3 regions of the Fructilactobacillus myrtifloralis genome follow, and region 3 is predicted to be linked to each of the others. Evidence: predicted binding sites of a transcription regulator. Region 3 holds the regulator's gene; each other region holds the start of a gene.

Region 1 (5,262 bases), 160 kb from region 3:
TATTGAACGCCATCATCCCGGGCGTTTAATTCATCGAGCACCTTGTCAACGTAGTGGTATTTAACCATGGATGGGCTCGTCACGATGAAGGCCTTTTGGATGTTTGGCATGTCCTTCAGGTAGCGCACGGAGTTCTTTTCGAAGTAAATCTTTGGTAGTTTAATCCATTGCATATTATTTCTTCTCTTTGCGATTGTTTTGATGTTCAACAGGTCATAGTCCGTCACGTTATGCGAGATCGAGTTTTGTCCCCATGATCCGGTTCCCAGCGTGAGGGACGGCGTCATGTTGTTGTAGAGGTTTCCAACTCCACCAAGTCCAGATGGGGAGTTCACGATGACCCGTGAAGCCTTTACGAACACGCCGAACTGCGTTGCGAGTTCTTCGTTCGTAGTTTGAATGGCCGCGGTGTGGCCTAACCCACCGTATTCCAACAGTTTGTTGACGATTTTAAAGGCCTCGTGATGATCCTTAGCGTGGTAAACCGAGATTACGGGTGAGAGCTTTTCACCAGACATTGGGTACTTCGGGCCAATTCCCGTCATTTCAACGGCAAGCACCTGGGTGTCTTCTGGGACCTTAATCCCGGCCATTTCAGCAATTTGCTTTGCCGTTGCCCCCGCGATGGGACCTTTAACGCTCAACCGGGTGCTATCAAACATCGCATCGGTCAGTTGTTGTTTCTCGGCTTCCGGCACAAAGTACACGTTGTTACGTTCCAGTTGTTCTTTCACATCGGCGTAAATCTGATCGTCAATGACGGCACTGTTTTCCGTGGCACAAATCATCCCGTTATCGAAGGTCTTTGACAACACAATGTCGTTTACGGCTTCCGGAATCTTGGCCGTTGCTTCGATGTAAACTGGACCGTTTCCAGGACCTACCCCTAAGGCTGGTTTCCCAGTTGAGTAAGCGGCTTTGACTAGGCCAGGGCCACCGGTGGCTAAGGTACATGCTACTCCGGGGTTCTTGATCAAGGCGTTAGTTGCTTCCCGACTTGGTTCGGCAATCCACTGGATACAATCCTTAGGCGCCCCAGCGGCCACAGCTGCATCGCGCATGATCCGCGCAGCTTCAATCGAGGATTGTAAGGCCTGCGGGTGCAAACTAAAGATGATCGCATTCCGAGTTTTCATGGAAATGATTGACTTAAACAGGGTGGTTGAGGTTGGATTGGTAACCGGTGTAATCCCGGCTAACACTCCGAGGGGTTCGGCCACTTTTATTAAGTCTTCTTCCGAATTCTCGTCGATGACCCCGACCGTCTTATCGTTGCGAATGTCGTGCCAAATTTCTTCGGTTGCGAACAGGTTCTTGATGGCCTTGTCTTCGGCAACTCCCCGTCCGGTTTCTTCGTACGCCATTTTACCGAGACGTTGGTGAGCATCCACCCCAGCAATTACCATGGCGTGGGTGATTTCATCGACCTTGGCTTGGTCAAAGTTACTCATTTCGTCTAAAGCAACGTGCGCCTTTTTAACCATTTCGTCAATCGTCGCGTCAATTGCTTTGTTTTCTTGTGCTTCTTTTTTGTCAGACATGTTCTTTCCTCCGGTTATTCTTCTGGGTTACAGGGGCGCGTGCTACAAAGCGCCCGGTTGCCGGTTAATTCTTTTTAGGCCGTTGCGCCCGTGAAGTCAAAGACGACCCGACCCACAATCTTGCCGGCCTTCATTTCGTCAATGACGTGATTAATGTTTTCCAACTTATCGGTCTTAACGATTGGTTTAACTTCGCCAGCGGCACCAAACTGGAAGGTTTCGCGCAGGTCTTCCCGCGTTCCTACTAGGGACCCAGCGACTTTGATTCCATCTAAAACGGTTTTATCAATGTTTAGCGCCATGTCACCCTTGGGTAAGGCCACTGCCACTAACGTTCCGTTGGGAGCCAATGCGTTTACAGCGTTCGTAAAGGCGGGGGCACTAACGGCCGTCACGATTGCAGCGTCAACGCCACCATCCGTGGCCTTGATGATTTGCTCCGTTGCATCGTCATCGTGCCGGTTAATCACAACGTCCGCCCCGTTTTCTTGCGCAGCTTGCAGTTTGGCAGGATTACCGTCGGTAACTACCACCCGGGCGCCAAAGACGTGCTTAGCAAGTTGAACGGCCAGGTTTCCAAGGCCACCAGCTCCAACGATTTCAACCCAATCACCGGGCTTCGTGTCGCCTTCTTTTAGGGCCTTGTAAGTCGTTACTCCCGCACAGGTTAACGACGTGGCCTGGATGGGATCCAGTTCATCGGGCACTTTAACCGCATACTTCGCATCCACGATGCATTCTTCTGACATCGCACCGTCAACGCTAAACCCAGCGTTTTTAACGTTCCGGCAGAGCGTTTCGTTTCCAGTAACACAGTACCGACAGGTTCCGTCAGCGGAGTAGAACCAGGCAATCGAAACCCGGTCGCCGACCTTCAAGTTGTCAACGTCTTTTCCGACTTGGGTTACCTTCCCCACGCCTTCGTGACCAATGATCCGACCTGGAACTGGACCAAAATCACCAGCGGCCACGTGTAAATCGGTGTGACACAACCCACAATATTCAATCTTAACTAGTGCTTCATGGTCCGCAATCGGACGGAGATTAACATCCTTGATGTCAACGTACCCATCTGAGTTGGGACGAACAACAGCTGCTTTCATCTTTTATTCCCCTTTCCAAACCTTTACTTTACGATTATATTATATTGTTCAAATATTCACATGTCAACGAAAAAAAGTTATTTTAATTATTAAAAAAGATTAAAACAGAGCGCAAAAAGGCTATAATCGCGCATTCCATCGCTCTTAAACCCGTGAAACATAATTTTGTGTTTAGTTACACAAAATTAGGCAATTTGCCAAATAAAAAGAGTGAAACCCGCTTTTACGTGTTCCACTCTCACTGTCATTATAATCGGGATAACAGGAATTGAACCTGCGACCTCATACTCCCGAAGCATGCGCTCTACCAAGCTGAGCTATATCCCGGTAATTTTCATTACTAGTTAATCATACCACAAATCTTAGCACAGGGCCAAATGACCTTAGCAACAACAAAGCGTAATTCCAACTGGAATTACGCTCGTCATTTTCAAGGGTTTAGTCAGGTAACCACCCGTGATTTTGCAGGTCAAAGTCTCGTTTCGGGAGCTTAGAAACATACGGATTCCCGGCCACGTAAAAACGATACGGCTTATCCGTCCAACTACCCCGGTCACTGACGCCGATTCGACCACTCGCCATGATTTGTTGCGGCGTCTTTCCGTGTTCTAAATCAATGTCTAAGTCCGTCTCCCCAAACTCGCGCTCGTTGAGTTGCTTATCCGTGATCCCGAGGGCTTCCATCAGTTTGCCCGGTCCGTTGGTTAGGTCATAACCATGCTTAGCGCGGTGCTGTTCCATTAACGCCCGTCCTGCGACTGGTTCTAACCCTCGGATCAAGATTCCCTCTGGGACCCCCTCCGCCTGCGCGGCGACGTCCAGACAGAGGCGGGAGTGGATCGAATAAATGTAAATGGTCCCCGGAACTCCATAGAGCGCCTCGTTTGCCGGCGTTCGTTTGCCTTGATAGGCATGGGCGGCTGAGTCCCGTTGACCCAAGTAGGCTTCTGCTTCCGTGATGTAGCCACTCATCAACCCGTGGGGCGAGTGGTACACCAATAGCTTGCCTAACAAGCGTTGCGTAATCTCATCCGTTGTTCCCGTTGCAAAAAACCGTCGCAGTCGTTCTGTCACCGTGTTTACCTACCTTCAAACTCCCCCTGTGGTCTTAATTACCGGACCACAATCACCGAAATCTTGGCCTTCTTCGCTAACTTAACACTGATGCTGTAAAAATGGTGTTCGCCATCCTTATCGGCCCCACACACTAACAAATCCGGTTTAAAGTTCGGAATGATCGTGTCGAGGATTTCATCATCAATGTCGCCACCTTCACTGGCAATCGCTGTCACATCGCTAACCCCAAAGTCCTCGGCCATGGTGACGTAGTGATCAATCACCTGGTTCAAGGCGGCCCGCTTCTCGTCTAATTTCTTCGGTGTCAGAGAATCATAAATGTTGATGTCATCACCCTCTAATACCGAACAAATCCCGAGTTCAGCGTGAAACGTCTTGGCCTGGGTCACTGCGTACCGTAACGCCGCTTCGTTCGCACTCGGATCGTCAGCGTCAATCGTCAGCAAGATCCGTTTAAACGTCAATGGTTCTACTTCAGTCATTTTCTTCACCTCCCTTCGCTAATATCATAGCATGAAACCACCGATTCGGCGTGTCAAATTGGAACCCCACGTAACCTGCCCATTATTCAGCATCGTCGTTATGAGCGTTTAGCTTCGCAATCATGTGCTGAGCCCGCACCCGGCGCATTTTTTCCTTCTTCTTTTCGACCCGCATGTCTTCCATTCCCTTCGCCTTAAGCACGATCCCTTCGTCAGTTTTGACCATGTGATAAATCGAAACCAGGATCATGATGCAGACAAACATCAGCGGGAATCCGGCAATGGCACAGAAGGTTTGAATGGTAGTAAAGCCACCCACAACCACGATTCCCACCGCAAAGAGGACAAAGACGACGACCCACGTCATCCGGTTGACCTGACTGGGATCCTGATTGTCCTTTAACTGCAAGCTCGTAAACGACGAAACGATGTAGGCTGACGAGGAGATTGTAGTTGCCAGAAAGATAAAGCACGACAAGCAGTAGACGGTAAACACAATTCCCTTTACGGGTAACGTCCCGAGGACCGCGGTAATTACCGCCGCCTGCCCATGGACATTCAAGATGTGCACCAGGTTCAAGGTCCCGGTTTTTTGCAACCACAGAGAGTAACCCCCGAGGATGGCGTAGAAACTCAAACAACCGGCCGAGCCATACATGAGCATCCCAAGTAAGACCTGGCGAATCGTCCGTCCTTTAGAAATGCGGGCGATAAACAGCCCCATCACCGGCATGTACGATAACCACCACCCCCAGTAAAAAATCGTTTCGGAGTTCGCAATGTCCGGAGTTCCATTGGGCACCGTGTTGGTACTCAACCGCACAAAATTACTGGTTAAGAGGCCCAGGCTGTTCGTTTCTGAACTTAAAATGTAAATCGTTGGTCCAACCAACAGGACGAACGCTAAGAAGATGATGGCCGTCCAGATGTGCATGTCACTTAAGCGATCAATCCCCCCGTTTAACCCGTGCCAGACGGTCCAGGCAAAGATGACAAACAGAATGGCAAACAGTCCTAGTTTAAGAGCCATGCTATCCGGCCAGCCGGTAAGCCCACTTA
Region 2 (5,262 bases), 600 kb from region 3:
TTTAAAAACAGTCCGTGTTCCACGACGCCCGTCTGTTTCTTAAGGTTCGCCGCTAGCGCTGGCAAATCAGCACCCTTGGGAATCGTGATGTCAATCAGGTAGTTCCCAGAATCCGTGGCGAGGATGTCGCCGTTGTCCTGAAAGCGAAACGCCGGGTGATACCCGTGGTCGCGCAGGTAACGAAAGACGCCCATCCCGCCAAACGGAATCACTTCGACTGGCAACATTTGCCATGCGAGCGATTTCCGTGGTTTTCTCGAATCCACGATCCAGATGTTCCGTTTCGACATGTTAGCAACCAGTTTTTCAAACAGGAGCGCGGCGCCACCACCTTTGATCCCGTCGAGATGTTCGTCCACTACGTCTGCGCCATCAACCGTGATATCGACGGCATCAATCGTATTAACATCCAGCATCCGCATTCCCAACTGTTCGGCGAGTTGTTGAGTGCCGACCGACGTTGCGACACACTCAATGTCTAAGTGTTCGGCTTCAATCCGGTCATGAATGGCCTGCACAAAGTAGGCTGCCGTGGTCCCGGAGCCCAGCCCCAGCACGATGTGATCGGGAATCCGAGCTGCCACGTACTGGGCTGCTTGTTCCTTTTCCCGTTCAATTCGTTCCTTTGAGTGGGTCCGTTTGTGATTAGCGGCCACGATTTGGTCCCGCGTGGGAATCGAATTCTGCGCCCCCGCCGTTTGCACTGTCAACGACGAGGCCCGGTTGGCGTAGAGCATTGCATCTTCGATGTTATGGTTATCCAAATCCAGTTGGGTCGCCAACGCCCCGATAAAGGTGTCCCCCGCGGCAGTTGTATCAACAGCCTTAACCTTAAAGGCCGGGATAAAACCGTGGGCTTGCGGAGTTGCATAGAACGCGCCCTTGGAACCGACCGTGATAATCACCATCGTAATGCCCAGACTGAAAAAGGCCATTGCATTATCCAGCATCGAAACCTCATCGGTGACTTCGATGCCCGTCAGAGTCTGTGCCTCCGTTTCGTTCGGCGTGATGACGTCCGTGAGCTGCAATAGCTCTGCGGGTAACTCCCGGGCCGGGGCCGGATTTAAAATCGTTTGCACGCCGTGGTGTTTGGCAATCCGAAAGGCAGCGAGAATCGCTGGGAGCGGAATTTCGAGTTGGGCGATCACGCGGTCGGCCTGGGCAATCACGTCCGCCTGGGCTTCAACATCGGCCGCCGTCAACTCCATGTTGGCCCCGCCGTAAACGTAAATTGAATTCTGGCCGGACTGATCGACCGTTATGTATGCTTGCCCGGTTTGGGCCTGATCCGTGGTAACGAGGTGGTCGACGTTAATCTGATCGCGCGTAAAGCCCGCTAACATCGCTTGCCCATCCTCATCATTACCTAACTTGGTGATGAAGGTCGTCGCCGCTCCAGAACGGGCGGCCGCGATTGCTTGGTTAGCACCCTTCCCCCCTCCATGGGCTTGTTGGTAACTATCAATCGCCAACGTTTCGCCGGGGAGTGCGTACTTGGGCACGTTTAAAACCTTATCCACGTTAGTAGAACCGACCACTACGATTTTTTTCTGCATCTCATGACCCCATTTCTCTTGGTTTGCTTAAATTATACCACGTTTATGTAAGCGCTTACCGAAAATTCGGAAGTCTCTTTGTCTCCAGAATTTGTGAAAAAATTCCTAAGTTTGCCCGCCCATTTTAACTGGTTCGAGCTTCAAATCGGAGCGAAAACAATTTTGTGCCGCTTTTCACTTGTGAAATTAATTTGATTATGGGAATCTTACTAAAACCCCTTGCAATAATAATGTAAACGGTTTATATTTTTAGGTGTACCATCGAGTAGCTTTCCTAGGTGGAACCTGACTTCTCAGTGAAGTTTAGATTCAGTTAGTAAGCATGCTCAAATTATCACTTTGTTTTTTTAGATTATTTTATGAGGAGAATGACTATGGCTGACAAAATGAAAGCTTTGGTAATGACTGCCAAACAACAAATGGAAATCCAAGAACGCGATGTTCCAACTCCCAAAGATGATGAAGTTTTAGTAGAAACTGCATACACGGGAATTTGTGGAACTGATACGGGACTCTTTAACGGTCTCCCTGGTTCAGCTGACGCCGTTCCCCCAATTGTCCTTGGTCACGAAAACTCTGGAATCGTGCGGGCCGTTGGTAAAAACGTGCAAGACTTCAAAGAAGGCGACCGGGTAGCCGTTGACCCTAACATCTACTGTGGCAAGTGTCACTACTGTCACATCGGCCTTTACGAAGAATGTGACAACCTTTCTGCCGTTGGAGTTACTCGTGACGGTGGTTTGGAACAATACTTCACTGCTCCAGAAGAAGTAACTTACCATGTTCCGGATGACCTATCATTAAAGGCTGCTTGCTCAACGGAACCAGTTTCTTGTGGTGTTCACACGATGCACATCATGGAAGACATTCAACCTAGCATGACTGCTTTAATCATCGGTGATGGTTACATGGCTAAACTGTTTGCTCAATTATTACGGGCTTACGGAATCCAAAACATCACGATGACTGGTCGTCACGATGACTTGCTGGCCCAAGAAAAAGAACAATTAAACTTAACGAACGTTGTAAACACGACTAAGGAAGACATTCCTGGTAACTACGACGTCGTGATCGAAGCCGTTGGTAAACCAGAAACGCAAGAACAAGCCGTTCAACACACGAACAAGGGTGCTCAAGTGTTCATGTTCGGGGTTGGTGCTCCCGGTCAAACGTTCTCAATGAACACGTACGAAATCTTCAAGAAACAATTAACGGTTAAGGGTTCCATGATTAACCCACACGCCTTCGTTGATTCAATCGAATTGCTTGAATCTGGTGCCGTTAAGGTTGAACCATTCCAAGCTAACGTAATTTCGTTAGAAGAAGTGGAAGGGGTTTTGAACCACTCTACTCCTAAGACTGGTAAAACCATCGTTGCTGTTAACCCGAACTTGAAATAATTGGCATAAAGGAGACCAACATGGCTAATCAAAAACCGAAAAAAACGCCGCGGACCATTTCCATGAAAACATCCATCATGTTTTTTGCCCTTTCGTTGGTGATCAACTCCTTGGGAAACGTGCTCACGCTGGTTTCTAGTTCCAAAGTGCTCCCCTCGTTTTTAGGTTCAGCCTACTGGACCGCCGCGGAAACAAACCTGGGGATTGCCTTTCACTGGAACCTCTTTTGGGCCTTCTTAATTCTCGGAGTTGTAATTACCATCCTAAATGCCATTCTGGTGGGCCACTGGGATTGGGGCCGGGCCATCGGAAACGTGATTTTCATGGTGCCGTTCTCCTTTTTAATCCAATTCTTTAACAACTTGTTCGTGGGTGGTGACTTCTTTGGGATTCACATGAGTCCCATCGTCAACATTCCGGAGGCTGACGTGCACGCTGGTGACTGGTGGCTAATCGCCATTTACATCCTGATTAACTTTATCGGGGTGGCGTTCATTGCAATTGCAATTTCAATCTACCAACGGGTTAACCTCGTGTTGCACCCGGCTGATGATCTGATGCAGATCCTGCGGTTTAAATACTTCAAGGGAAACGCTGGTCGGGCAATGTGGGCTTCCTACATTCCCCCAACGATCATGGCCGTGGTGGCCTACGTAATGACCCGGCAATTTACCTTCTACGGAATTGGAACCATTTTTGCCTTCCTCTTCCAAGGAAACATTACCGGGTGGGCCGATAAAATGGTCTTTCCCCGGTTGAAACACCAAGCAGTCGACGTTGCTGATGGTGATGAACCCATCATCGTTGAAGAAATCGATAGTGATATCGAAGCTTACGACGAACGTCACGACCACAAATAGTTACTTGCATAAAGTCCCTGTTACTAAGTTAGTAACGGGGGCTTTTTTTTTCGTGCAATCCGTCAACCGCGGACGGTTCCTGGTGGAACTCTCCTCCCCATGTTCTGTTTTATAACATGAACAACTGTCTAAAAAACATTGACACTAATTTAAAGTTCGTGCTATAGTCAGAAAAATTTATTTTACCCACAGGAGGATTGCTCATGAACAGTCTCTTTCGGAAGAAAAACATTACTACACTGCTCAACCAAACTACGCCCCTGAAACGTACCCTGACCGCCAAGGACCTGACCCTGCTTGGAATCGGGGCCATTATCGGAACCGGAATCTTCGTGCTGACCGGGAAAGGGGCCTTGACGGCTGGTCCCGCGCTCTCAATCTCATTTCTGCTCGCCGCCATCTGTTGTGGCTTCGCCGGTCTCTGTTACGCGGAATTTGCATCGATGGCGCCGATTGCTGGCTCCGCCTACACCTATTCCTTCATTGCCTTTGGAGAATTAATCGCCTTTATCATCGGCTGGGACCTGATTTTGGAGTATGCACTCGCATCGGCTACCGTAGCCGTCGGGTGGTCGGGTTACTTCGTCAACATCCTAGCAAACATTGGGATTAAAATCCCCACCGCATTGACCGCAGCCGCCGGTACGACCCCGGGCGTGCACACCGTCTTTAACCTCCCCGCCTTTGTCATTGTCCTGGTGATTACCTGGGTGATTGCGCTGGGGATTAACGAAACCAAACGCTTAAACACCATCATGGTGGCGATTAAACTTGGTGTAATCCTGCTCTTCATTCTCTTTACCGTTTGGTCCATCAAAGTTTCCAACTGGAAACCCTTCAGTCCCTTTGGCTGGTACTCACTTCACAACCACACGGCCGCCGGGATTATTCCGGCCGCTTCAATTGTCTTCTTCTCTTTCATCGGGTTTGATTCGGTTTCTTCAAGTGCCGAAGAAACCATTAACCCCAGCAAGAACCTGCCCCGCGGGATTCTCTTTTCACTGATCATTTCAACCATTCTCTACATCATCATGACTTTGATCATGACGGGGGTCGTGAAGTACCCTGTCTTTGCTAAGTACCTGAACGCTCCAGTGCTCGCGGTGCTCGCCCAGACCGGCCAAACCTGGTTAGCCGCCGTGGTAAGTTTGGGGGCCGTAGTCGGAATGACCACCGTGATCTTGGTGATGCTCTACGGTCAATCCCGGATTAGTTACTCAATGGCCAGAGACGGCCTCTTCCCGAAGGTCTTTAGCAAGGTTGATCAAAAACACCAAACGCCCTACGTGGTGACCTGGTTCTTTGGGATTATCACCGCGCTTGCCGCTGGGCTCGTCAACCTGAACATTCTCTCCGAGCTGGTTAACATTGGAACCCTGTCCGCCTTCATCTTGGTGGCTGCTGGAATCATGGTGATGCGTTACACCCAACCGCACGCAAAGC
Region 3 (5,262 bases):
GAGTTGGTCGTCGAAATTTGACCCTTAATTTCAGCAACTCGCTTAGCAATGGCTTCTTTGTCACCCTTGCCTTCTACGATGGTTGTCTTATCCTTCGTAACGTTTACTTTATTAGCTTGACCAAGTTGATCGACGGTCGTGTCTTTCAAGTCAAAGCCTAAGTCATCACTAATGACAGTTGCACCAGTCAACGTGGCGATGTCTTGTAATTGGGCTTTCCGCCGGTCACCAAAACCAGGGGCCTTAACGGCAACCACGTTAAACGTTCCCCGCATCTTGTTCAAGACCAAGGTTGGCAATACTTCGCCACCAATGTCATCGGCAATGATTAACAGTGCCCGACCTTGTTCAACGACTGATTGTAAGAGGGGCATGATGTCTTGCATGTTGCTAATCTTTTTGTCAGTAATTAAGATGTATGGATTATCGAGATCGGCTTCCATCTTTTCTTGATCAGTAACCATGTATTGGGACATGTAACCACGATCAAATTCCATTCCTTCAACCACGTCCAAGCTGGTTTCCACTCCCTTGGAGTCTTCGATGGTAATTACCCCATCGTTACCAACCTTTTCCATGGCTTCCGCAATCAAACTTCCAACTTCTTTGCTAGCGGAAGAAATGGAAGCAATTTGTGCGATGTCGTCTTTGTTTTCAACTTTGTGACTCATCTTCCGCAAACTGTCTACAGCGGCTTGGGTTGCTTTTTCAATTCCCCGACGTACACCAACCGGGTTAGCACCGGCCGTGACGTTCTTCATACCTTCTTTGACAATTGCTTGGGTCAAAACAGTTGCAGTAGTGGTTCCGTCCCCAGCAACATCGTTCGTCTTGGAAGCTACTTCAGAAACTAACTTAGCCCCCATGTTTTCAAAGTGGTCCGGTAAACTAATTGCCTTAGCAATCGTGACCCCATCGTTAGTAATGGTTGGATCGCCAGCTGTTTCTTCTAAAACAACGTTACGACCCTTTGGACCCATTGTCGTTTTAACTGTATCAGCTAATTTATCAACACCCTTGAGCATTGCGCTCCGTGCGTCATCTGAAAATTTAAGCTCTTTAGCCATTTTAATCACCTCATGTTGATTTTATTTGTGTTCCATTGTTACGCTTATTTTACGATTGCTAAGAGGTCGTTTTCGTGCATTACCAAGTATTCTTGATCTGCATAGTTAACCTTGGTGCCGGCGTATTTATCAAACATCACGTTGTCGCCTTCCTGAACTACTGGAGCGACCCGTTCGCCACTGTCAAGCACCCGTCCGGCTCCAACAGCAACGACCTTGCCTTGGGTTGGTTTTTCCTTCGCGTTGTCTGCGAGGACAATGCCACCCACTGTTTCTTCTGGTTGATCTTCTACTTCGATAATAACCCGATCTCCAATTGGTTGTAACATCTTAATCCCTCCAATAAAGTAACGTTTTAGCACTCAAACTCATCAAGTGCTAATTACATTATTAATATAATCCCCCAGCTGGGAAAATGCAAGAATTTAGTTTCAAAAAAAGAGTTACTGTAGCAGTAACTCCTATTCCTCGGTTGTTTCATCATAATGATCAATAAAGTAAATGAGGGTTTGCAATTCGTTGGTCAAATCCACGTTGTGCACCCGAATGTCATCAGGAACATCCAAGCGCCGGGACGTAAAGTTTAAAATCCCCTTTACCCCGGCTTCCGAAACTTGATCTGCAACGTCTTGGGCGACCTTCGCCGGAACGGTTAGAATGGCCACGCTGATTTGTTGGTCCCGGAGCTGGTTAATCATTTGATCCATCGGGTAAATGGGGACGCCTCCCTGAATCGTGTTGACGTTCTTTGGATTCACATCGAACGCCGCGGAAATCCGAATGTTGCTATCCTGATGGAAATTAAAGTTCAACAGGGCGTGACCAAGATTTCCAACCCCCACTAGGGCCAAGTTGGTCAAACGGTCCTGATGTAGGATGTTCTTGAAAAATTCTAACAAGTTATCAACATCATACCCGTAACCTCGTTTCCCGAGGGCCCCAAAGTAGGAGAAGTCCCGACGAATGGTCGCTGAATCCACGTGAATGGCATCAGCTAGCTCAGTCGATGAGACCCGTGTTTTGCCCCCGTCATGTAAAATGTTTAAATAGCGATAATAGAGCGGCAGGCGCTTTGCAGTTGCACGGGGAATTTTAACTTCTGCCATTGGCTAGTTTCCTCCTTAAAATTAGTCGTACCTTCACTTTTACCATTCTACCACAAACTAAAAGTTTGTGAATTTTTTGGTTAGCGCTAGCCCCGCTCCGCCAATTCCAATCGGGGGTCTCAACTGTCCCCGTCCACCTTGCATTTTTCAGACTAGCCGGCCTAATCACAACGGTAAATATGATAAGATGACGACAGGAGGAATCACCATGATTATCTTACAGGCACAACACCTGACCAAACGATTTAATGGCGTGGCGATCTTTGAAGATCTTAATTTAACCATTAATGACCACAGTCACCTCGGGTTAGTCGGCCAAAACGGCGCGGGAAAATCAACCCTGTTAAAAATGCTGGTTGATCCCCAAACGATTAGCTCTGGAACCGTGACCACTAAACAAAACTTATCGATCGGTTACCTACCCCAAAATACCGGACTCCATTCCGATCGGACAATTCAAGCCGAGTTAGAGCTCCCGTTTAAGGGCTTACAGGAAATGGAAACTAGGCTTCATCAACTTGAAGACCAGATGAGTCAGCCGGAGATTAATCAGGATCCGGACCAACTAGCCGCCGTTTCAAAAACTTACGACCAGTTGCAAGCCGATTTTACACGAAACAACGGCTACGGCTACCACGCGGAGATTCGGACCATTATGAGTGCGTTTGGCTTTAGCCCCGCTGACCAGGCTCGCCCCATCAGTGAACTATCGGGTGGCCAACAAACCCGCGTAGCGTTAGCTAAACTACTGCTTGAAAAGCCCGACCTGCTCTTACTGGATGAACCGACTAATCACATTGACATGGAAACGACCGCCTGGTTAGAAAACTTTTTAAAATCCTACGCCGGGGCGTTTTTAATCATTTCTCACGATCGTTATTTTCTCGATCAGACGGTAACGGGCATCTATGAGTTAGACCACGGCCACTTAAACTACTACGCCGGAAATTACAGTTTCTTTGTAACCGAAAAGGAACACCAGTTGACTCTGGCTGCTAAGAAATACGAAAAGCAGCAGCACCAAATTAAAAAAGATGAAGAATTCATCCAGAAAAACCTGGTGCGCGCTTCCACTACCAAACGAGCCCAGTCCCGGCAAAAACAACTTGCCAAGCTCGAACGGGTGGAAAAACCCAGTCAGCAACACGCCACCGCTCGCTTTCACTTTCAACCCGCTCGTAAAAGTGGAGAGGTCGTCTTAGACGTTGAGAACCTCGGCATTGGCTACCACCAAGAACTGAGTTACCCCATCAACCTGCACTTAAGGCGGCAACAACGCGTTGCCATCTTTGGTCCCAACGGGGTGGGGAAATCAACCTTATTAAAAACGATTGTAGGGGAACTGCCCCCGCTTCAGGGTACGATTCGCTTTGGGACCGGGGTCCAGATCGGCTATTACGACCAGCAACAGGCCCGCCTGCATCCCGAAAAGGACGTGCTGCACGAGCTCTGGGATGATTACCCGACCACTCCGGAAGGTGACATCCGCTCCATCCTCGGGAGCTTCCTCTTCAGCGGTGCCGCGGTGGAAAAACAGGTTGCCAATCTCTCGGGAGGCGAACGGGCCCGCCTGTTACTAACCAAATTATCCATGGAACGGGATAACTTTTTAGTCCTAGACGAACCAACTAACCATCTAGACGTCGATAGCATTAACGTCTTGGAAAAAGCCCTCCTGGCCTTTCAAGGCACGATTTTGTTTGTTTCTCACGATCGGTATTTCATCAACAAGTTGGCTACCCACATCGTTGAGCTGAGCGCCGCGGGCTCAACCACCTACATGGGTAACTATGATTATTACCGGGCTAAAAAAGCGGAGGAAGCAGAAATTGCGGCGCATGAACAGCCAGAGCAACCCGTTGTAACTGCCCCTGCTTCCGACCAAAAGCAACAATTTCAACGCCAGAAGGACATCCAACGGCAACAACGGAAGTTAGCACGAACCATCCAGGATTTAGAAACCCAACTTGGTCACCTCGAAACGCAAATCCAAAGCGTCCAAACGGCCATGACCAAACCAGAAAATTATCAGGATGCTAACAAGAGCAGTGAACTGCAGACCCAGTTAAACGAACTGCAAGCTACCCAACAAACGGTTGAATCCCAGTGGGAAACTGCAAGCTTAGACCTCGAAACCTTAGATGAACCATAAAAAAATCCCGTTCCAGCACGATCGTGTTGGAACGGGATTTTTAGTTACCATTATTTTAGTTACTACTAAATTAAAGCATCCTGGTTGTCAGAGACTAAATTGGCTTTCACTTAGTGAGGAACCGCTGCTTGCCACTCAAATTCCAGGCCGGGCTCGGCATTCAAACTCATGTCCGCATGCGCCCCATGGCGTTGCAGCATGGCCCCGGCCGCTCCAATCATCGCAGCGTTATCGCCACACAGCTTCCGCGGTGCCATCACAAAGGGTATTCCTTTGGCGGTCACCGCCTTCTGAAGTGCCGAACGCAACCCCTGGTTCGCGGCTACCCCACCGGCTAAGATGAATTCCTGGGCCGGATACTGTGCTAATGCTTCCGTGGTCTTTGTGACCAACACGTCGATCACTGCGGCTTGAAAACTGGCGGCCAAATCCTGTTTATTCAACGAGGTGCCGACCTGGTCCGCGTGGTGAACCGTGTTAATAAACGCACTTTTTAGCCCACTAAAACTAAAGTCCAGGTTATCTTCCTTAATCATGGCCCGGGGAAACTGGAAGGTTTCGTGACCGGCGTGGGCCCACTGATCCACGGTCGGGCCGGCGGGGTAATTAATCCCCAACACGCGCCCAATTTTATCGTAAGTCTCTCCAGCGGCATCATCACGGGTTTCCCCAATGATTTTAAACTCACCCTCGGCTGGCATCCAAACCAATTCCGTATGCCCACCAGACACGACCAGCGCGACCGCGGGAAAGTGCACCGGTTGCACAAAGTTAGTGGCGTAAATGTGACCCGCAAGGTGGTTCACCGGAATGAGGGGGAGCTGGTGCGCCCAAGCAACGGCCTTTGCCGCCGTAATGCCGACTAATAATGAACCAACCAGCCCGGGTCCGTATGTAATTGCTACTCCGGTTAGGTCCGCGTACGTAACGTGGGCTT

Evidence for each region. The regulator Rex, encoded in region 3, represses fermentation and respiration genes when NADH is low (regulators of the CRP and FNR family bind a similar motif). The targets are predictions, from matches to a motif close to TTGTGAANTANTTCACAA.
Region 1: a site for Rex is predicted at 2,810-2,827, ahead of adhP (alcohol dehydrogenase AdhP). Genes of this name have one in related genera too.
Region 2: a site for Rex is predicted at 1,651-1,668, ahead of M3M35_RS03740 (zinc-dependent alcohol dehydrogenase family protein). Genes of this name have one in related genera too.

What each region holds. Positions count from the first base shown of each region.
Region 1 covers NZ_CP097116.1:1,150,428-1,155,689, reverse strand. The annotation lists gene adhE (bifunctional acetaldehyde-CoA/alcohol dehydrogenase) at 1-1,541, opposite strand, end outside; gene adhP (alcohol dehydrogenase AdhP) at 1,616-2,644, opposite strand; tRNA gene M3M35_RS05690 (tRNA-Pro) at 2,898-2,971, opposite strand; gene M3M35_RS05685 (DNA-3-methyladenine glycosylase) at 3,083-3,718, opposite strand; gene M3M35_RS05680 (universal stress protein) at 3,757-4,203, opposite strand; gene M3M35_RS05675 (BCCT family transporter) at 4,286-5,262, opposite strand, start outside.
Region 2 covers NZ_CP097116.1:714,394-719,655, forward strand. The annotation lists gene rpiA (ribose 5-phosphate isomerase A) at 1-656, opposite strand, end outside; partial or broken gene rbsK (ribokinase) at 645-1,559, opposite strand; gene M3M35_RS03740 (zinc-dependent alcohol dehydrogenase family protein) at 1,946-2,959, shown strand; gene M3M35_RS03745 (DUF6198 family protein) at 2,980-3,819, shown strand; gene M3M35_RS03750 (amino acid permease) at 4,023-5,262, shown strand, end outside.
Region 3 covers NZ_CP097116.1:1,313,638-1,318,899, reverse strand. The annotation lists gene groL (chaperonin GroEL) at 1-1,067, opposite strand, end outside; gene groES (co-chaperone GroES) at 1,112-1,396, opposite strand; gene M3M35_RS06535 (redox-sensing transcriptional repressor Rex) at 1,529-2,173, opposite strand; gene M3M35_RS06530 (ABC-F family ATP-binding cassette domain-containing protein) at 2,382-4,325, shown strand; gene tsaD (tRNA (adenosine(37)-N6)-threonylcarbamoyltransferase complex transferase subunit TsaD) at 4,436-5,262, opposite strand, start outside.